DNA from 3 places in the Mixta hanseatica genome. Region 1 is predicted to be linked to each of the others. Evidence: riboswitches for the same ligand, from Rfam matches in the RefSeq annotation. Region 1 holds a riboswitch; each other region holds the start of a gene.
The links. A riboswitch is a leader RNA that binds a small molecule or an ion and turns the genes downstream of it on or off. The one in region 1 is predicted to bind thiamine pyrophosphate.
Positions count from the first base shown of each region.

Region 2: linked by a shared signal. The riboswitch ahead of thiM (hydroxyethylthiazole kinase) and the one ahead of thiB (thiamine ABC transporter substrate binding subunit) in region 1 are both predicted to bind thiamine pyrophosphate.
Region 3: linked by a shared signal. The riboswitch ahead of thiC (phosphomethylpyrimidine synthase ThiC) and the one ahead of thiB (thiamine ABC transporter substrate binding subunit) in region 1 are both predicted to bind thiamine pyrophosphate.

Region 1 is NZ_CP082904.1:815,538-822,605, reverse strand. It holds gene sgrR (HTH-type transcriptional regulator SgrR) at 1-1,329, shown strand, start outside; TPP riboswitch at 1,367-1,470, shown strand; gene thiB (thiamine ABC transporter substrate binding subunit) at 1,516-2,502, shown strand; gene thiP (thiamine/thiamine pyrophosphate ABC transporter permease ThiP) at 2,478-4,088, shown strand; gene thiQ (thiamine ABC transporter ATP-binding protein ThiQ) at 4,072-4,782, shown strand; gene K6958_RS03840 (DedA family protein) at 4,857-5,621, opposite strand; gene K6958_RS03835 (DUF3289 family protein) at 5,757-5,945, opposite strand; gene polB (DNA polymerase II) at 6,147-7,068, shown strand, end outside.
Region 2 is NZ_CP082904.1:2,779,676-2,786,743, reverse strand. It holds gene mltB (lytic murein transglycosylase B) at 270-1,349, shown strand; gene K6958_RS13355 (hypothetical protein) at 1,528-1,683, shown strand; TPP riboswitch at 1,721-1,817, shown strand; gene thiM (hydroxyethylthiazole kinase) at 1,851-2,642, shown strand; gene thiD (bifunctional hydroxymethylpyrimidine kinase/phosphomethylpyrimidine kinase) at 2,639-3,439, shown strand; gene K6958_RS13340 (GntR family transcriptional regulator) at 3,493-4,179, opposite strand; gene K6958_RS13335 (mannitol dehydrogenase family protein) at 4,268-5,740, opposite strand; gene K6958_RS13330 (MFS transporter) at 5,794-7,068, opposite strand, start outside.
Region 3 is NZ_CP082904.1:3,957,281-3,964,348, reverse strand. It holds gene thiH (2-iminoacetate synthase ThiH) at 1-108, opposite strand, end outside; gene K6958_RS18780 (thiazole synthase) at 108-884, opposite strand; gene thiS (sulfur carrier protein ThiS) at 886-1,086, opposite strand; gene K6958_RS18770 (HesA/MoeB/ThiF family protein) at 1,083-1,832, opposite strand; gene thiE (thiamine phosphate synthase) at 1,825-2,466, opposite strand; gene thiC (phosphomethylpyrimidine synthase ThiC) at 2,463-4,385, opposite strand; TPP riboswitch at 4,470-4,569, opposite strand; gene rsd (sigma D regulator) at 4,820-5,326, opposite strand; gene nudC (NAD(+) diphosphatase) at 5,464-6,243, shown strand; gene hemE (uroporphyrinogen decarboxylase) at 6,338-7,068, shown strand, end outside.

The DNA of each region.
Region 1 (7,068 bases):
GGGCGCAGCTTCCGCCAGGGCAAACATATCCTGCGTATCCTCTATTATCGTCCGCTGCTTAACCTGCTGCCCGGCTCGCCGTTGCGCCGTTCAGAAACCCATCTGGCGCGGCAGATTTTTAGCAGCCTGGTGCGGATAAATGAGGAAAACGGGGAACTGGAGCCGGATATCGCTCATCACTGGCAGTGTCTTTCCCCCCAACACTGGCGCTTTTTCCTGCGTCCGGCCATTCAGTTTCACCATGGTCGCGAACTGGATATGGCGGATGTGATTCAGAGCCTGCAGCGTCTGACGTCGCAGCCGCTTTTTTCACACCTCGCCGCTATTGAGTCGCCCACCGCCTGGACGCTGGATATTCACCTCAGCCAACCCGATCGCTGGCTGCCGTGGCTGCTGGGCAGCGCCAGCGCGGTGATCCTGCCGCGGGAGTGGCCAACCCTGCCAGACTATAGCCGCCAGCCGATCGGCACCGGTCCCTATTCGGTTATCCAGAACCAGCAGTCGCAGCTGACGATTCAGGCCTTTGATGACTACTTCGGCTATCGCGCCTTGATTGATGAAGTCAATATCTGGGTGCTGCCTGAAATCAGCGAAGAGCTGGTCTATTCCGGCGTGAAGCTGCAGGGCGGCAGCGAAGATGAAAAATCGGAAGAGAGTCGGCTGGAAGAAGGCTGTTACTTTTTACTGTTCGATCAGCGTTCAGAAAAAGGACGCGATCGGCAGATACGCCGCTGGGTCAGCACCTTGCTTAATCCGATCACGCTGTTGAATAACGCCAGCGCCGGCTATCAGCGCTATTGGTTCCCCGCCTGGGGATTGTTGCCGCGCTGGCATCACCGCCCGCAACAGCAGACGCTCACCAAACCGGCGGGGCTGACTGAGCTAACGCTAACCTGGTACAGCGATCATATTGAACATCAGGGCATCGCCAGGCTGCTGAAGCCGCTACTGGCGGCGCAGGGCGTGCGGCTGATTACTCAGGAGGTCGATTATGCCTGCTGGTATCACGGCACGGCGCAAAGCGATTTCTGGCTGGGTAGCGTTAACTTTACCCTGCCGCTGAAATTTTCCGTTTTTGCCCTGCTGCATGAGCTGCCGCTGTTGCATCACTGCATCGACATTGACTGGGAGGCCGATGCCGCGCGCTGGCGTCAACAGGATCTGTCACTGGCGGAGTGGTGTAAAAAGTTGATGGATAGCCATTCCCTACATCCGCTGTTTCATCACTGGCTGTTGCTGGAGGGGCAGCGCAGCATGCGCGGCGTGCGGATGAATACGCTCGGCTGGTTTGATTTTAAATCAGCGTGGTTTGCGCCGCCGGAAAGCTGACGCTTTCGTTAACCCAGCGAAAACACTACACTAACAGCCGTTCTCAACGGGGTGTGGAAAACGTGGCTGTTTTCCACTGAGAGAAACCCGTCGAACCTGATCCGGTTGATACCGGCGTAGGGATTTGAGATGCGGTATCCCCTCAGATCATGCGCCCTGTTATTTTTTCTCCTTAAGGAGCGCAACGTGTTGAAAAAAGTTTTGCCCGTTCTGCTGTTGCTGTCTGCCCCGGTTTTTGCCGCCAGGCCTGCCTTAACCGTTTATACCTATGACTCTTTCGCTGCGGAATGGGGCCCCGGCCCGGCGGTAAAGAAAGCGTTTGAAGCGCAATGCGGCTGCGAACTGAAGTTTGTGGCGCTGGAAGATGGCGTGTCGCTGCTGAATCGTCTGCGGATGGAAGGTAAAAATAGCAAGGCCGATGTGGTGCTGGGGCTGGATAACAATCTGTTGCAGGCGGCGGAACAGACCGGTCTGTTCGCGCCAAGCCAGGTCGATACCGCCAGCCTGACGCTGCCGGACGGCTGGCATAACAGGACATTTATTCCCTATGACTATGGCTACTTTGCTTTCGTCTACGATAAAAACAAGCTGAAAAATCCGCCGCAAAGCCTGAAGGAACTGGTTGAAAGCGAGCGCAAGTGGCGCGTGATTTATGAAGATCCGCGTACCAGCACGCCGGGGCTCGGTCTGCTGCTGTGGATGCAAAAGGTGTATGGCGACGCCGCGCCGCAGGCGTGGCAGAAGCTGGCGCAAAAAACCGTTACCGTCACCAAAGGATGGAGCGAAGCCTACGGCCTGTTCCTGAAAGGCGAAGGCGATCTGGTGCTGAGTTATACCACCTCTCCGGCTTATCATCTGATTGCTGAGAAGAAAGATCATTATGCCGCGGCAAACTTCGCTGAAGGACATTATCTGCAGGTTGAAGTGGCGGCGCAGCTGAAAAACAGCAGCCAGCCGCAGCTGGCGCAGCAGTTTATACAGTTTATGCTCAGTGAACCGTTCCAGCAGGCGATCCCCACCGGCAACTGGATGTATCCGGTGACGAAAACCGCTCTGCCTGAAGGTTTTAACGCTCTGCCGGTGCCGAAAACCGCGCTGGAATTCACCCCGCAACAGGTTGCGCAGCAGCGCGCTGAATGGATTAATACATGGCAACGCGCCGTCAGCCGCTAATCCCCGGCTGGCTATGGCCGGGCCTGCTGACCGCCGCGCTGCTGGTTGGCGTGGCGCTGCTGGCTTTTGGCGCGCTGTGGTTTAACGCGCCGGAAAACGACTGGCGCAGCCTGATGCAGGATAGCTATCTGCGCCATGTCATGGCTTTCTCATTCTGGCAGGCGATGCTTTCCGCGCTGTTGTCGGTTGCGCCGGCTGTTCCGCTGGCGCGCGCGCTCTGGCGTCGGCGCTTTCCCGGACGCCAACTGCTGTTGCGGCTGTGTGCGATGACGCTGGTGCTGCCGGTGCTGGTAGCGGTGTTCGGCCTGCTGAGCGTCTACGGTCGCGAAGGCTGGCTGGCGCAGATCTGCGCGCTGTTCGGCATCCAGTATGATTTTTCCCCGTATGGGTTGCAGGGTATTTTACTGGCGCATGTGTTCTTTAACCTGCCGCTGGCGACGCGTCTGCTGATTCAGGCACTGGAAAATATCCCCGGCGAGCAGCGTCAGCTGGCGGCCCAGCTGGGTATCGAAGGCTTCAACTTTTTCCGTCTGGTGGAGTGGCCCTGGCTGCGCCGCCAGATTTTACCGGCGGCGGCGCTGATTTTTATGCTCTGCTTCGCCAGCTTCGCCACCGTGCTGTCGCTGGGCGGCGGACCGCAGGCGACCACCATTGAACTGGCCATTTTCCAGGCGCTCAGCTACGACTACGATCCCGCGCGCGCCGCCCTGCTCTCTCTGTTGCAAATGATCTGTTGCCTTGGGTTGGTGATGCTAAGCCAGCGTTTGAGTAAAGCGCTGCCAACCGGCAACATCTCCCTGAACGGCTGGCGCGCCGCCAGCCCCAGTTTAGGCTCCCGACTGCGGGATGCGCTATTGATTATGCTGGCGTTGCTGATACTGCTGCCGCCGCTGCTGGCGGTAATGGTGGACGGCGCACGTCAGGGCTTTAGCGGCCTGCTACATCAGCCTGCGCTCTGGCAGGCGACCTGGACCTCGTTGCGCATCGCGCTGGCCGCCGGCCTGCTGGCAGTACTGTTGACAATGCTGCTGCTGTGGAGCAGCCGTGAGCTGCGTCAACGTCATCGCCTGCTGGCCGGACAGGCGTTAGAGATGAGCGGAATGCTGATCCTCGCCATGCCGGGCATCGTGCTGGCGACCGGCTTCTTTTTACTGCTTAACAGTACTGTCGGACTGCCGCAGCAGGCTGACGGCATCGTTGTTTTTACCAACGCGCTGATGGCGATCCCGTATGCGATGAAAGTGCTGGAAAACCCGATGTATGACCTTGCCGAACGTTATCATCGCCTCTGTTTATCGCTGGACATTCACGGCTGGCGACGGGTGCAGATGATTGAGCTGAAGGCGCTGAAGCGGCCGCTAGCTCAGGCGCTGGCCTTTGCCTGTGTACTTTCTATCGGCGATTTCGGCGTCGTCGCGCTGTTCGGTAGCGCCGATTTCCGCACGTTGCCCTTCTACCTTTATCAGCAGATTGGCGCCTATCGCAGCGCTGACGGCGCGGTAACGGCGCTGCTGCTGCTGCTGCTGTGCTTTGTTCTGTTCACCCTTATTGAAAAGCTACCGGGACGCCATGCTAACGCTGAATAATCTCACCTGGATCTATCAACATTTGCCGATGCGTTTCACCCTGTCGCTGCAGCCAGGCGAGCGCGTGGCGGTGCTGGGGCCCAGCGGCGCCGGTAAAAGCACCCTGCTCAGTCTGGTGGCCGGTTTTCTGACGCCGCACAGCGGCAGCATCCGGCTAAACGGCGCAGATCATAGCCACAGCGCCCCGGCGCAGCGCCCCATATCGATGCTGTTTCAGGATAACAACCTCTTTGCTCATCTGACCGTGGCGCAAAATATCGGGTTAGGGCTGCATCCGGGATTAAAGCTGACGGCAGCGCAGCGTCAACAGGTTGAGCAGATTGCCCGACGGGTAGGCCTGGAGGCCTGTCTCGATCGTTTACCGGGCGCGCTCTCCGGCGGACAGCGCCAGCGGGCCGCGCTGGCGCGCTGTCTGGTGCGTGAAAAACCGATTTTACTGCTGGATGAACCCTTTTCCGCGCTCGATCCGGCACTGCGTAAAGAGATGCTGGCGCTGGTGGATGAAGTTTGTCGCGAGCGCAATCTCACCTTACTGATGGTCTCGCACAGTCTGGAAGATGCCGCGCGGATTGCCGCCCGCAGCGTGCTGGTGGTGGACGGAAGGGTTTACTGGGACGGCGCAACCGATACATTATTACGCGGGGAAACCGAGGCGGCGGAAGTGCTGGGTATCCGCCACCAGCGTAAGGAGTAAATCGCGTTAGCACCCTGATGCCGCTCGGCGAAACCGTTAGCGCCGACGCAGCAAGCGCGCTTTAGCTAACCGTGCTAACCGACAAAAACCTGCCATAACAGCTGACGGAAAACCGGCATCATCGGATGAAACTGGATTGCCGTCAGGCTACCTGCGCCAAGAATAAAGCCAAGCGGTGCCAGCCAGCGCAGCCGCTGTAGCGGCAGCCAGCGTGTCGCCCAGTCACGCTGCTTGTCGGCACGCCACCAGCGCCAGCATAGCCATGCGCCCAGCCACACCAATAGCGCTACCGCCAGCAACAGCCAGGTAAAGCCGCCGCTCTGCGCATCCTTCGGCACGTCAATCGCTACCCCAGCCAGAATGCCTGGCAACAGATAGAGCGGCGGCCAGAAGATACAGCCAATCACGCTCGGCGGCAGAAACTTACGCACCGGCAGTTCCAGCATACCGGCCGCCATCGGAATAAGCGGGCGCGTCGGCCCGACAAAACGCCCGACCAAAATGGTGAACATACTGTGCTGATGTAGCGCATGCTCGGTTTTATCCAGCATTTTTTGATGTTTTTTCAGATAGTGCCAACGATGCAGCGGCCCCTGAAACTTCCAGCCGATGCCATAGGAGATCCAGTCGCCCAGCAGACAGCCGACCAACCCTGCCGCCCAGGCGGGATAGAGCCCTAGCTGACCGCCGCCGACCAGCGCGCCCAGGCTGGCCATCATTACCGTGCCGGGCAGCAGCAGCCCAACCAGCGCCAGCGACTCCAGAAAGGTCACCAGCGCTACGGCAAATAGCGCCCACTCAAGCGATTGGGTAATCAGTTGTTCCAGCCAGGCTTCCATAAGCATCCTCAGAATAATATTCGGCTGGATTGTCCTGAGCGGATGAGAAAGCGTCAAGCAATGATTTGTATGGGGATATTGACATGAATTGACAACGACTTTACCGCTGTCAACGAGGTGTAGCGCTCTGCCCTGTCACAGAAAATTGAACGGCGTAAGCCGTACGCCGGTGTAAGGGTTAACTTTCTCTGATACATCGGTAAGACGGTAGTGCTTTTGCATCTGGTCAGCCGTCAGGTCACCATATCGCATATCCGCAGCTGCCCTGTCATTCATTTTTCGCTGAGTGGAGAAAACAGTATATGGAAAGGCTAAAGCTGTCATTTATCGAGCTCCCTGCCAATATTGCTTTTATACAGCCGCATCTGGTGCGGTATCGTTAAAGACTCACTGATACCGCTGAAAACAGAAATATGATGCAAGACCTGTCCCGAATTACGTGCTCCCTGCCCATACTCAACGCGCCTCAGGCACTGGATAAATAACCATGATATACTGCCCTGCGTTTAACCAAGGGGGCTTCTGGTGAGCAACATCCGCACAGGCTTTTTGCTAACGCGCCACTGGCGCGATACGTCCAACGGCACCGAAATCGTGTTATGGCTGGCCACCGATCGCGGCCCGCAGCGTGTCGTGCTGCCGCCGCAGGAGTCCGTCGCCTTTTTACCCGCCGAATATCAGCAGCAGGCGCAACGGCTGCTGGCCAATGAGCGTCATTGGCGGTTAGCGCCGCTCGCGCTGAAAGATTTTCGCCAGCGTCCGGTGATGGGCCTTTACTGTTCTCAGTATCGTCAGCTACAACGGCTGGAAAAGCGGCTGCGCGAAAGCAATATTCCGCTGTATGAAGCAGATGTGCGTCCCCCGGATCGTTTCCTGATGGAGCGCTTTATAACAGCGCCGGTCCTGTTTAGCGGCGAACCCGCAGGCGTTGATCTAATTAACGCCCGCCTTAAACCGCATCCCGACTATCGCCCGCCCCTGAAGTGGGCCTCGCTTGATATTGAAACCACCCAGCACGGCGAACTTTACTGTATCGGTATTGAAGGCTGCGGCCAGCGCATTGTCTGGATGCTGGGACCGGAAAACGGCGATGCCAGCCAGCTTGATTTTGAGCTGCACTATGTCGCCAGCCGCCCGCAGCTGCTGGAAAAGCTGAACGCCTGGTTCGCCGAACAGGATCCGGATGTGCTGATTGGCTGGAATGTGGTGCAGTTCGATCTGCGCGTGCTGCAAAAACATGCCGACCGCTACGGCATTCCGCTGCGTCTGGGGCGTAATCAGCAACCGCTGGAGTGGCGCGAACACGGCTTTAAACCCGGCGTTTATTTCGCACAGGCGGCGGGCCGTCTGATTATCGACGGCATCGAGGCGCTGAAATCGGCCTTCTGGAACTTTGACTCCTTTAGCCTGGAATCGGTGGCGCAACAGCTACTGGGCGAAGGCAAGG
Region 2 (7,068 bases), 2.0 Mb from region 1:
CCCCCTCGCTCTTCTCGCTCTTTTCGATCGCTTATGGGTATTAACCTCCGAAACGCCTTCTTTTCAACATCATTTGGCCTTCGGCCTCGGCCGGTTGACGCCGGCGCTGATGTTATTCAAAGCGCTTTTCATAGGTTCCCGCGACGCGAATGATGTAAGCGATAACAGCGCTATCAGAATTTTTTGAGCAAATTAGGAATTTTCTTTTACGTGACGTGAATCCATGCTTACCATTAATTCTTTTTTATCGCTGAATATATGGATTGGTAATGCGTTATTCTCGCCTTCTTCTACCACTAGTGATGACCCTGGCTGCCTGTAGCAGCAAACCGACGCCAACACCGCCGCAAAGCGGCAACCCCTTTTTGGGAGAAGGCGGGTTTTTACTTAAGCCCGCACACGAAATACATCCACTAAGCGGCGATTTTGCCGGTAATCCTGCGGCCGAAAGCTTTATCGATAAAATGGTGCAGGAGCACGGCTTTAACCGTCAGCAGCTGCATGATGTGCTGGCGCAGACGAAACGTCTGGATTGGGTGCTGCGCCTGATGGATCGTCAGGCGCCAACGCCGGGTTATCAGCCGCCTTCCGGACCGAACGGCGCCTGGATTCGCTATCGCAAGAAATTCATTACGCCAGATAACGTGCAGAACGGGGTGGTGTTCTGGAATCAGTATCAGGATGCGCTGCAGCGGGCGCAGCGGGAATATGGCGTTCCACCGGAAATTATCGTTGGCATTATCGGCGTGGAAACGCGCTGGGGTCGCGTTATGGGTAAAACCCGCATCATCGATGCACTGGCGACGCTCTCGTTTGCCTATCCTCGCCGGGCGGAGTTTTTCAGCGGCGAGCTGGAAACCTTTTTGCTGATGGCGCGTAAAGAACAGCAGGATCCGCTGGATCTGCGCGGTTCTTATGCCGGTGCGATGGGCTACGGACAGTTTATGCCCTCCTCTGAAAAGCAGTATGCGGTGGACTTTAACGGCGATGGACACATTAATCTTTGGGACCCGGTTGATGCCATCGGCAGCGTCGCGAACTATTTCAAACAGCACGGCTGGCAGCCGGGCGAAACCGTCGCGGTGCCGGCCAGCGGGCAGGCGCCGGGGCTGGAAAACGGCTTTAAAACCCGCTACAGCCTGACCAGCCTGGCGGCAGCAGGCCTGCGCCCGCAAACGCCGATTAACGGCAATCCGCAGGTGAGCCTGCTGCGCTTTGATATGGGCAAGTCTTATCAGTACTGGTACGGTCTGCCGAACTTTTACGTGATCACCCGCTATAACCACAGCAATCACTATGCGATGGCGGTGTGGCAGCTGGGCGAGGCGGTAGGCCTGGCGCGGCGGTAAGGCAGAAAGCGTAAGCGCCTCGCCTGCCGGATGAATTATTTTCCGGCAGGCGAGGGGCGTGGCATCGCGTCTGTTTTCTTTCTCTGCTCTTGCCGGAATTCCATAGGCTACACGACCTGGCAGCGTAGGGTTTAGATTAGTCGTCCCGCCAAAGGCGTTCCACCACTGTCAATGCTCACTGTGCCGCAAGCAAACGGGAGTCGGATACAATCTGGCCACGCTGGTTAAGCTGGAAGACTTTGCCTGGATAAAGGGCGAGGGCGCGATATTCTGCGCTTGCCTGGGAGGTAAAAAGAAGGCTTGTTTCTGCCTCTTCCCGCTGGCATTATCCTGAACAGGTCTGCATAAGACGCTAATCACAATCTATTGATTTACATGACTCGGGGTGCCCTTCTTTGTGAAGGCTGAGAAATACCCGTATTACCTGATCTGGATAATGCCAGCGTAGGGAAGTCAGATGCCCCACCGGCATTGCCTTCTTGAGCGCCGGCCAGGAGCATTATGAAACAGCCTGTCCTGCCTGATAACGCGCTTGTTGCGCACTCTCTCTCCCTGTTCCGCCAGCGCGCGCCGCTGATCCACTGCATGACGAACGATGTGGTGCAATCCTTTACTGCCAATGTCTTACTGGCGCTACACGCCTCGCCCGCGATGGTGATCGATGCTGAAGAGGCGGCGCAGTTCAGCGCTATCGCCGATGCGTTGTTAATCAACGTCGGGACGCTGACCCAGCCGCGCGCTGCAGCAATGCTGGCGGCAGTTAACGCCGCCAATGCAGCCGGCACCCCGTGGACGCTGGATCCGGTGGCGGTAGGCGCACTGCGTCTGCGCAGTGAATTTTGCCAACGGCTGCTGACGCTGCGACCCGCCGCGGTGCGCGGCAACGCATCTGAAATCCTCGCGCTGGCGCTCCAGCAGGGCGGCGGACGCGGCGTGGATACGCAGCACACGGCAGAATCTGCGCTTTCCGCCGCCCAACAGTTGGCGCAGCGCTTTGCTACCATCGTGGCGATCACCGGTGAGGTGGATTACGTTACTGACGGCGAGCGCACGTTGCGCATTCCAGGCGGCTCGCCGCTGATGACGCGAGTGGTCGGCACCGGCTGCGCGCTGTCGGCGGTGGTGGCCGGTTTTGCGGCGCTGCCGGGCGATCGGCTGCTGCATATCGCCAGCGCCTGCCGGATTATCTCCTGCGCCGGCGCTCACGCAGCGGCGGCAGCCAACGGGCCGGGCAGCTTTATTCCCGCTTTTCTCGACGGGCTGTGGAACCTGAACGAGGAGGCGCTGGCATGATACGAATTAACGCGTTAACCATTGCCGGCACCGATCCCAGCGGCGGCGCAGGCATCCAGGCCGATCTGAAAACCTTCTCCGCGCTGGGCGCCTATGGCACCAGCGTGATTACCGCGCTGGTAGCGCAAAATACCTGCGGCGTGCAGTCGGTTTATCGTATTGAACCTGATTTTGTTGCCGCGCAGCTGGATTCAGTATTAAGCGATGTGCGGATCGACAGCGTGAAAATCGGCATGCTGGCGGAAAGCGATATTGTCGAAGCGGTGGCGGAGAGGCTGAGCCGCGCCACGCTGCCCTGGGTGGTGCTGGATACAGTAATGTTGGCAAAAAGCGGCGATGCGCTCCTTTCGCCGCAGGCGGTAGCCACACTGCGTCAGCGGCTGTTGCCGCAGGTATCCTTGATTACGCCTAACCTGCCGGAGGCGGCGGCGCTGCTGGATACCCATCATGCGCGCGATGAAGCGGAAATGAAGCAGCAGGGCAGAGCGCTGCTGGCGCTGGGCTGTGAGGCGGTGCTGATCAAGGGCGGACATCTTAGCGATGCCGAAAGCCCGGATTGGTTGTTTACCCGCAATGGTGAGCAACGTTTTACCGCGCCGCGTATCGCAACGTGCAATACGCATGGCACCGGCTGTACGCTCTCTTCGGCGCTGGCTGCTTTACGTCCGCGCCATAGCGACTGGGGCAGCACCATCGCCGCAGCCAAGGCCTGGCTACAGGGCGCGCTGGAACAGGCGGATACGCTGCAGGTGGGAAAAGGCATCGGGCCTGTACACCATTTCCATCGCTGGTGGTAAAGCGTAACGTAAAATTTATCCGCGACGCTTTCTGAAAATGGGGGCAGCAGCCCTCACGCCTGTTCGAACCATTCGCTGTTTTGCTCGGCGATGGGGGTAATCGAGAAAATCATCTCCTGTAGATGCCGACGCATCGCCTGTTCCGCGCCGTCGGCATCATTATTGCGCAGTGTACTGAGGATCTCCTCATGCTGTTCTATCAGGCTCTCCGGCGGCGACACTTTACTTAACGTTAAAAAACGTACGCGATCCATGGTGGCCTTGATATTTTCTACCGTTTCCCACGCCAGCTCGCAGTTAATGCTTTGTGCAATCAGCCGATGAAACTCATCGTCCAGCATTAAAAAAGCCTGAGCGTCGTGGCGCTGCGCCGCCATTTTTTGCAGCTGGAGGTTATATTCCAGCGCCATTAACGCGGCAGGCGTCGCTTCCCTGGCCGCCCGGCGCACCACGGCGATCTCTACCGCCTCGCGAATGAACCGGCCATCGGCCACCCGTTGCGCGGAGATTTTACGTACAAATGTGCCGCGCTGCGGCAGGATTTGCACCAGCCCAGCCTCCGCCAGCTTGATAAAGGCTTCCCGCACCGGCTGACGTGAAACGTTAAAGCGTGAAGAGACCTCTTTTTCCGACAGCAGCGAGCCGGGGTGAATGACGCAGGTCACAATATCCTGACGCAAAAATCGATAAATCTGCTGATTAACCGGCTCGTTAGCGGTGATGGTGTAGGCTATTGACATACGACAACTTTCCTGGACGGCTGGGCGCGAAAGCCTTCAGTCTAAACAGCCTGTTAGCCCCGCGCCAGCCCTTTTGGCAAAGGAACCGTTAATAGCGGGTAATCAGTCGCTTAACTGTTTCTTTGGCGCCGGAATGCAGCAGCTGCTGATAAAAATCAAGCACCCGCGCGGTAAATTGCGCGTTAGCTGGCAGGTCGTCGCCAAAGACCTTTTGCAGCGAGAGCAGAGCGGTAATACGCGCTTCGCCCTCGGCGCTTTCACTGACGCGCTGCGCCAGCGTCTCTTTTAGCGGATCGTTAATCTCAATGGGCTGGCCCTGTTCATCAACGCCACCGACAAAGCGCATCCAGCCCGCCACGCCCAACGCCAGCAGATCGAAACGACTATTATGCGCCAGATGCCAGCGGATGCTGTCGAGCCAGCGCTGCGGCAGCTTCTGCGTACCGTCAGAGGCGATCTGTCCGGTGCGGTGCTTGATGGCGCGGTTTTGATAGCGCGCGATCAGCGAATCGGCGTAGGCGACCAAATCCACGTCCTGAGTGCGCAGCGTTGGCGCCTGTTCCGCCAGCATTAGCGTTCGGGCGGCGCGCAGGAAATGCTCATCCGTCATACAGTCACTGATATGTTGATAGCCCGCCAGATAACCAAGGTAGGCAAGGAACGAGTGGCTGCCGTTAAGCATACGCAGCTTCATCTCCTCAAACGGCAGCACGTCCGCCACCAGCTCAGCGCCCGCTTTTTCCCAGTCGGGGCGCCCGTTAATAAAATTATCTTCAATTACCCACTGGAAAAAGGGTTCGCACTGCACCGCCACCGGATCGTAGCTGCCCAGCTTTGCGCCCAGCGTATCCAGCGCTTCTGGGGTCATCGCCGGAACGATGCGATCGACCATGGTTGAAGGGAAGGTCAGATGCTGACGAATATAGTCCGCCAGACCGGCATTCTGTTGTTCCGCCAGCTGCAAAACCACATTGCGCGTTACATGGCCGTTTTCCGGCATATTATCGCAGGACATCACGCTAAAAGGCGGCACTTCACGGTCGCGACGGCGCCTGATGGCGGCCAGAATCACGCCGGGCAGCGAATGGGGCGCATCCGGATGGGCGATATCATGCTGAATAGCAGGATGTTCAAGATTAAGCTGACCATTAGCCGGATGGTGACAGTAACCTTTCTCGGTAACAGTGATCGAGACAATGGCAATATCTGGCTGCGCCATCGCCTCGATGACCGCGTCGATGCCATCGGTACGCGCATTCACGGCGGCGGTAATCACCCCCACCACGCGCGTGGTTTCACTGTTATCCGCCATCTCCGTCACGGTATACAGATGATCCTGCTGGCACAGCGACGCCAGCAGATTGCTGGTGCTGTGTACATTGATCCCGCACTCAATATAGCCCCAGTCGCTCTGTTGCTCGCGCGCCAACCGGTCGGCGCATACCGCCTGATGAGCGCGATGAAAAGCGCCAAAGCCGATATGCAGGATGCGCGCGCGCAAACGGGAGCGATCGTAGTCAGGAACTAAAACATCGTCTGCCAGGGACTCAACGGATAACATGAGAAAATCCTTCTTACTTAGCGTAAAGGGCGCGCCAGGCGCGCCGGAAAGGGTTATACAGAAACAGGCTTGCTGGTGGCCTTCGGGCTTTTTATCACAAACAGCACCAGCATCGCGCCCAGCCCGGCAATCACCCCGGCCAGCACGAAGGCGCTGTCGAATTTGCCGGTATGCTGCACAATATAACCGGTCACGATCGGGCCGATAATCCCGGACAGGCTGCCAATCAGGTGGATAAAGCCGCTAATGCCGCCGACGCGGCTTTTATGCACCACATCCTGAATAATCGCCCAGTAGATCGCCCCGGTGATATACAGGAAGAAGATCGACACCGACATCAGCAATACTGCGGAAGTTACCCCTTCTACCGTACCGGCCAGCGCCACACAAAGGGCGGCAGCCAGTAACGCGACCACCAGCACAATTTTTCGTGACAGCAGCAGTCGACCGGTGATATTGAAAATCTTATCGGAAATCCAGCCACCCAGCGCCAGGCCGACAAAACCGACAATCCACGGGATAACGGTGGTCATGCTCATCGATTTAATGTCCAGGTTATGCGCCTGCACCAGATAAGCCGGGAACCAGCTCAGGAAGAAGAACAGGATATAGTTGTAACAGAAGAAGGCGAAGGCGGTAACCAGGATAATCGGCTGACGCAGATAGTAGCCCAGTCCATGTGACGCCTGGGCCATTTCCGGCTCGTCGCCCGGCTGCGCCTCTTTCAGTTTATCGATTAAGGCGCGCTCTTCGGCAGAAACGCGTTTACTACGGGCAGGATTATCTGAGGCGATGAAGAACCAGATCACCATCCAGATGATGCCCACCGAACAGATAATGACAAACGCCGGTCGCCAGCCGAACGCCAACGCCAGATAACCGATAATCGGCCCGGCTACCGCGCCGCCAAGCGGCGAACCGGCGCTTAAAAAGCCCATGGCGGTCGCCGCCTGTTTTTTCGGGAACCAGCCGTTAATCGCCTTGTTGGCGGAGGCGCAGATCGGCCCTTCCGCCATGCCGAACAGCACACGCAGGATCAGCATCGACCAGAAGCCGGTCGCGACCGCAGTCAGGCCGCAGAACAGCGACCACATGCCGACCGCCACGCCCATTACCAGCGTTGGGCCATATTTGTCGGTCGCCAGCCCGCCCAGGAAGTTAAACAGGGCATAGCCGAAAAAGAAGCTACCGAAAATCAGGCCGAACTGTTCGGCGTTCAGCATGAGATCTTTTTCAATCATCGGTACGGTAAGGGAAAGTGCTACGCGATCGAGGTAATTGATCATGTAGACCAGAAACAGCAGAAGTACGATGGTCCAACGCAAATT
Region 3 (7,068 bases), 1.2 Mb from region 1:
ACGCGCCGCATTAAGCGCCTGCAGCACGTCGGCGGCGGTTTTGCTGTGGATACGCAGGCGGATATCGTCCCAGTCCAGTTGCCGCCAGCGGTCGATAAAATCTTTCATCAGGCATTCTCCGGCTGGCTGAGAAACGCGGTGAGCGGGCTGGAAGGCGCCGCCTGGAGTTGACTGGCGCCGAGGCCGCTGTGATAAGCGATATGCCCGGCTTCAACCGCAAGACGGAACGCTTGCGCCATCTCTACCGGACGACGGGCAACGGCAATCGCCGTATTCACCAGCACCGCGTCCGCGCCCATCTCCAGCGCTTCGCTGGCATGGCTGGGCGCGCCGATACCGGCGTCAATAACCACCGGCACCTTGGCCTGCTCAATGATAATCGCCAGCAGATCGCGCGTTTTCAGCCCCTGATTACTGCCGATAGGCGCGCCAAGCGGCATCACGGCGGCACATCCCGCCTCTTCCAGCCTTTTGCATAACACCGGATCGGCGCTGCAATAGGGCAGCACGGTAAAGCCCTCTTTGACCAGCTGCTCTGCCGCCTTTAACGTTTCAACCGCATCCGGCAGCAGATAACGCGCATCGGGATGAATCTCCAGCTTCAGCCAGTGAGTGCCAAGCGCCTCACGCGCCAGACGGGCGGCGAATATCGCTTCCTCCGCCGTTTTGGCGCCTGAGGTATTGGGCAGCAGCTGTACGCCCAGCGCCTGCAACGGCGCCAGAATGCCATCATCGCCGCCGCGTAAGTCGAGGCGCTTCATCGCCATCGTCACCAACTGCGAACCAGAAGCGCGAATCGCTTCCAGCATCAGCGCGGAGGTAGCGAACTTGCCGGTGCCGGTAAACAGGCGAGAAGAAAAGTGTTTATCTGCTATCTGTAACATATCAGCCTCCGGCTATTGCCTGAAAAATTACCACCACATCCCCTTCACATAACGCATGCTGAGACCAGCTGCCACGCGGTATAATCTGCTGATTAACCGCCAGCGCCGTTCCGGTGGGCTGGCACTCCAGCTTATCCAGCAGCCGATCCAGCGTGAGCGGGGCGTCCAGCGTCAGCGTTTCATCATTAACCTGGATGTTCATTTACCGCCTCCGCAGACCGGGCAATGCGCATCGGGCGTCAGATTCAAAGTGCGCCAGGTTTGCTGACGGCCATCAAACAGGCGCAACTGCCCATCAAGCGCGGAGGGCAGGCCAGCCAGCATTTTCAGCGCCTCAAGCGCCTGCAAGGTGCCGATAGTGCCGACAACCGGGCCAAGCACGCCAGCGGTGCGGCAGTTACGCTGAGGTTCGCTGTTATCTGGCCAAAGGCAGCGGTAGCAACCCTGTCGCCAGGGCGGAGAGATAACCAGCAGCTGTCCGCTAAAGCCAACGGCGCTTCCGCTAATCAGTGGCGTCTCGCTCGCGACGCAGGCGGCATTGACCGCATGGCGGGTGGTCATATTATCGCTACAGTCCAGCACCAGATTGACCTGCGGCACCCAGTGCATTAGCTGTTCCGCATCCATTCTTTCCTGTAGAGCAATGGCTTCCACCTGCGGATTAAGGGATTGCAACTGGTGCTGAGCCAGCAGCGCTTTCGCTTTACCGCAGTCGGCGCTGCGATAGAGGATCTGGCGCTGCAGATTGCTAATATGCACTTCATCATCATCAGCCAGCAGCAGCTTGCCGACGCCCGCCGCCGCCAGCCACAGCGCGGCGGGCGCGCCGAGGCCGCCGAGGCCGACAATCAATACGCTGGCGCGCTGTAGCTTCTGCTGCCCCTCGACGCCGAACTCTTCCAGCAGCAGCTGGCGGCTGTAACGCAGAAAGTCGCGATCGTTAAGCATGATCCTCATCTCCCGTACCGGCCAGCGCCAGCAATTGCTGCGTTGCGTCGCGCCAGTCGGCGGCTTGCGTAATGGCGCTCACCACCGCGATGCTGCCCACGCCGCAGGCCAGCACAGCCGGCGCGCGTTCAATGCTGATGCCGCCAATGGCGACGGTAGGGATATTTTCCAGCCGAGCCAGATGACGTTTCAGCTGTTCCAGACCCTGAGGGGAAGAGGGCATTAATTTAGTTTGCGTCGGAAAAATATGGCCCAGCGCGATATAAGAAGGATACACCGCCAGCGCCCGGTTGATTTCATCATCATCATGGGTAGAGATACCCAGACGCAGGCCAGCGCGGCGGATAGCCTCTAAATCGGCCACTTCCAGATCTTCCTGCCCAAGATGAACGCCGTAAGCCTGATGCTTGATCGCCAGTTGCCAGTAATCATTGATAAACAGGCGTGCCTGACAGGCATTGCCCAGCACGATAGCTTGTTGAATAGTCGGCTCTACTTCGGCGGCGGGCCGATCTTTGATGCGTAGCTGCAAAGTACGTACGCCCACATCCAGCAGGCGCGAGATCCATTCCAGGCTATCGACAATCGGATAGAGGCCCATCCTGTGCGGAGTCGCGGGAAAACGCTGGCTCATGCTTTTTCCTCCGCATTTAACGCATCGGCGGGATGATAAAGCTCGCCGCCGCGCTGACGGAATGCCTGCGACATTTCAGCCATGCCAATCTCAATCGGCTGCGCCTCCGCCTGCTGTTTCGCGGCGTAGTCGCGCACTTCCTGAGTGATTTTCATTGAGCAAAATTTGGGGCCGCACATGGAACAAAAGTGCGCAACTTTGCCTGACTCCTGCGGCAGCGTTTCATCGTGGTAAGCGCGGGCGGTATGCGGATCAAGCGCGAGATTGAATTGATCTTCCCAGCGGAATTCGAAGCGCGCTTTTGACATAGCGTTATCGCGGATTTGCGCGCCAGGATGGCCTTTCGCCAGATCGGCGGCGTGCGCGGCGATTTTATAAGTAATCAGACCCTGTTTCACATCCTCTTTATTTGGCAGGCCCAGATGCTCTTTCGGCGTGACGTAGCACAGCATGGCGCAGCCGAACCAGCCAATCATGGCCGCGCCGATGCCGGAGGTGAAATGGTCATAGCCGGGAGCGATATCCGTCGTCAACGGCCCAAGCGTATAGAAAGGCGCTTCGTGGCAGTGCTCCAGCTGTTCGGTCATGTTGCGTCGAATCATCTGCATCGGTACATGCCCAGGTCCTTCGATCATCACCTGAACGTCATACTCCCAGGCGATTTTAGTCAGTTCTCCCAGCGTATGCAGTTCAGCAAACTGCGCTTCGTCATTGGCATCCTGAATCGAGCCGGGACGGAGTCCATCACCCAGTGACAGAGAAACATCATAGGCGGCGCAGATTTCGCAAATTTCACGGAAATGTTGATAGAGGAAACTTTCCTGATGATGAGAGAGACACCACTTGGCCATAATCGAGCCGCCGCGGGAAACAATGCCGGTCAGACGTTTAGCCGTCATCGGTACGTAACGCAATAGTACCCCGGCGTGGATAGTAAAATAGTCTACGCCCTGTTCCGCCTGCTCCAGCAGCGTATCGCGGAACAGCTCCCAGGTGAGGTTTTCCGCAATGCCATTAACCTTTTCCAGCGCCTGGTAAATAGGAACCGTACCAATCGGCACCGGGCTGTTACGTAAGATCCACTCGCGCGTTTCATGAATATAGCGGCCGGTAGAGAGATCCATCACGGTATCAGCGCCCCAACGGGTGGCCCATACCAGCTTTTCCACCTCTTCTTCAATCGAGGAGCTGACGGCGGAGTTGCCGATGTTGGCATTCACCTTCACCAGAAAGTTACGGCCGATGATCATCGGCTCCGCTTCGGGATGGTTGATATTCGCCGGGATGATGGCGCGGCCAGCAGCCACTTCCTGACGTACAAATTCCGGCGTGATATTTTCTGGCAGCTGAGCGCCGAAACCGTGGCCAGGATGCTGCTGCAAAAGAACTTCGCTGCGAATACGCTCACGGCCCATATTTTCCCGTAGCGCAATAAACTCCATCTCCGGCGTGACGATCCCCTGACGAGCATAGTGCAGCTGGGTAACGCGACGGCCCGTTTGCGCGCGACGCGGGCGCGGCAGGTTATCAAAGCGCAAGTGATCCAGCCCTTCATCTTTCAGACGCAGCTGGCTGTAGCTGGAGCTAAGATCGGTTTGCTCAGTATCCGCGCGTTGCTCAATCCAGATACTGCGCAGACGCGGCAGCCCCTGATGCACATCGATAGCCGCCGCGGGATCGCCGTACGCGCCCGCCGTATCGTAAACCGGAACCGGCTCGTTAGGTTCATAAACCGGCGCGGCTTTATCTCCGCCGGTTAGCGTCGGGCTAAGCTGAATCTCGCGCATTGGCACGCGAATATCGGGGCGGCTGCCCTCAATCCAGATACGCTTTGAGTTGGGAAACGCGGTTCCCTGTAGGGAGGCGATAAATTCTTGCGCCTGGGCGCGCTGTTCACGACGAGTTGGTTTAGCAGACATAGCAAACTCCAGATAAAGGAACGTTGCTTGTCCGGAGCTCGGAAGGAGTAACGACACGGCGTCAATACGGATTGACGACGTGAAAGGATCTGTACTCTTGTTCCCTTCGCAGGTACTAACCTGATCAGGTTCCGCGGATCCCGAATTAACGGTCTCAGCCTAAAAGGCACTCCGACAAGAAGAAAATCGCGCTGCAGACAGGCTGCAAGCGCTACCTTACACGCGCTACGCTGCGGCAAGGTTATAAAAAAGCCCCTTTAGCATAAAGGGGCGTTGGCAAAACTACAAGAGGTATACCCGTCATACTTCACGTTGCTGGTGCGTTGGCTTTCCTCGCTCGCCCCAGTCACTTACCGGTGTAAGCTCCTGGGGACTCACTGCGTCGCCGCCTGCCCGCAACGCGAATTATTTAGGGTATAAAAAACTATTAACGGTTACGCCGGACGCGCCATCGCTTGATCGTTAGCGGCGGCCAGCGTCGCTAAATTGTTCTCAAAGGCCAGCTGGATCAGTTTATCTTCCAGCGTGAAGCGTGCTTCCAGCGCTTCGCCCACTTCAGAGAGCGCCTGCTGGAATTCCAGACAGTTATCGTGATCGATAGCCGCTTCCAGATGGGTATCATACAGCTGCATGATTTGTTCGGTATTGCCCTGCAGCGCAGGATAAATTTGTGCCGCCGCCAGCAACGGGCTGTCGCCGGTCATCTCTTCAATGATGCGTTCATAAACGTTGAAATGGCCGGTAGAAAGATAATCCACCAGGTTCTGACAAAAATTGTCGAGCGCCTTTTCATCAAGGGCGGTCAAAGACTCTTTATTCGGTTTGATACCAACAACCTGATAATAAGCAACCAACAGCTGCCTGCGCGCATTAAGCCAAAAGTCTACCAGTTCATTACTGCCACCTACGCGCTCGGTCAGAACGTTTAACTGGTTAAGCATGTTTGTCTCCGTGAGTTATAGTCTTACCGCTACTTATACTTAACATCAGTACAGAGGCTGTGTCCCGTATCCGTTCCACTTTTAAGAATAATTACGGCCCCAGTCACAAAAGTGCTGAAGCAAAGGGTAACTGTTGTATGGAACGTGAGATCAAAAGCGTAGACGCTGGTTGGTGGGTTGTCAGCTATGAACAGAAAATTTGGTTGCCGAATGGCGAATTACCGCGCGGTACGGCAGAAAAAATTGGCCTGATCGGATCGCAGGGCGCAGTTATCGGCGAATGGCAGGGCGAACCGGTCTGGCTGATCCGCGAGAACCGCAACGATCATATGGGATCGGTGCGGCAAATCATTGATATCGATAGCGGGCTGTTTCAGCTGGCGGGCCGTGGCGTACAGCTGGCTGAGTTTATCCGCTCGCATCGCTATTGCGGCTATTGCGGACATGAAATGCATCTCAGCAAGCGCGAAAACGCCTGTCTCTGCGGCCACTGCCGCCAGCGTTACTATCCGCAGATCGCGCCCTGCATTATTGTCGCCATCCGTCGCGACGACAAAATTTTGCTGGCGCAGCATGCTCGTCATCGCAACAGCATTTATACCGTGCTGGCGGGATTCGTGGAGGTGGGCGAAACGCTGGAGCAGGCGGTCGCGCGCGAAGTGATGGAAGAGAGCAGCGTACGGGTAAAAAATCTGCGCTATGTCACCTCGCAACCCTGGCCTTTTCCCCATTCGCTGATGATGGCGTTTATGGCGGAATATGATGACGGCGAACTGCAAATCGATAATAACGAGCTGATCGATGCTGACTGGTTTCGTTACGACGCATTACCGCAGTTACCGCCGGCCGGCACCGTTGCTCGCCGGCTGATTGAGGATACGGTGGCGCTTTGCCGCGCGGCGGACGGGCAGGACTAGCGCTGCTAAGTCTGGTTTGCCGCGCGGCGGCAAACTTGCTTAACCGGCGATAATAACTGCTACACTAGGCGCCTGTATTTGAGAGAGCCTTATGATGAGCGAATTAAAGAACGATCGTTACCTGCGTGCCCTGTTACGCCAGCCGGTAGATGTGACGCCGGTATGGATGATGCGTCAGGCTGGACGCTATCTGCCGGAATACAAGGCCACGCGCGCGCAGGCTGGCGATTTTATGTCGCTGTGCAAGAATGCCGAGCTGGCCTGTGAAGTGACTCTGCAGCCGCTGCGTCGCTATCCTCTGGATGCGGCGATTCTCTTTTCTGATATCTTAACCATTCCGGATGCGATGGGATTAGGGCTGTATTTTGAAGCTGGCGAAGGCCCGCGCTTTGCATCCCCGATTACCTGTCGTGCCGATGTGGATAAACTGCCGGTGCCTGACCCGGAACAGGAACTGGGCTATGTGATGAATGCGGTACGCACCATCCGCAAAAACCTGCAGGGCGCAGTGCCGCTGATCGGCTTCTCCGGCAGCCCATGGACGCTGGCGACCTATATGGTGGAAGGCGGTAGCAGCAAAGCCTTTACTAAAATCAAAAAAATGATGTATGCCGAGCCGGCAACGCTACATGCCATGCTGGATAAGCTGGCGGACAGTGTCATCCTTTACCTGAATGCGCAGATCCGCGCGGGCGCGCAGTCGGTTATGATTTTTGATTCCTGGGGCGGCGTGCTGACCGGCGCTGATTATCAGGCATTCTCGCTGCGCTATATGCATAAAATTGTTGATGGCCTGATCCGTGAAAACGACGGGCGTCGCGTGCC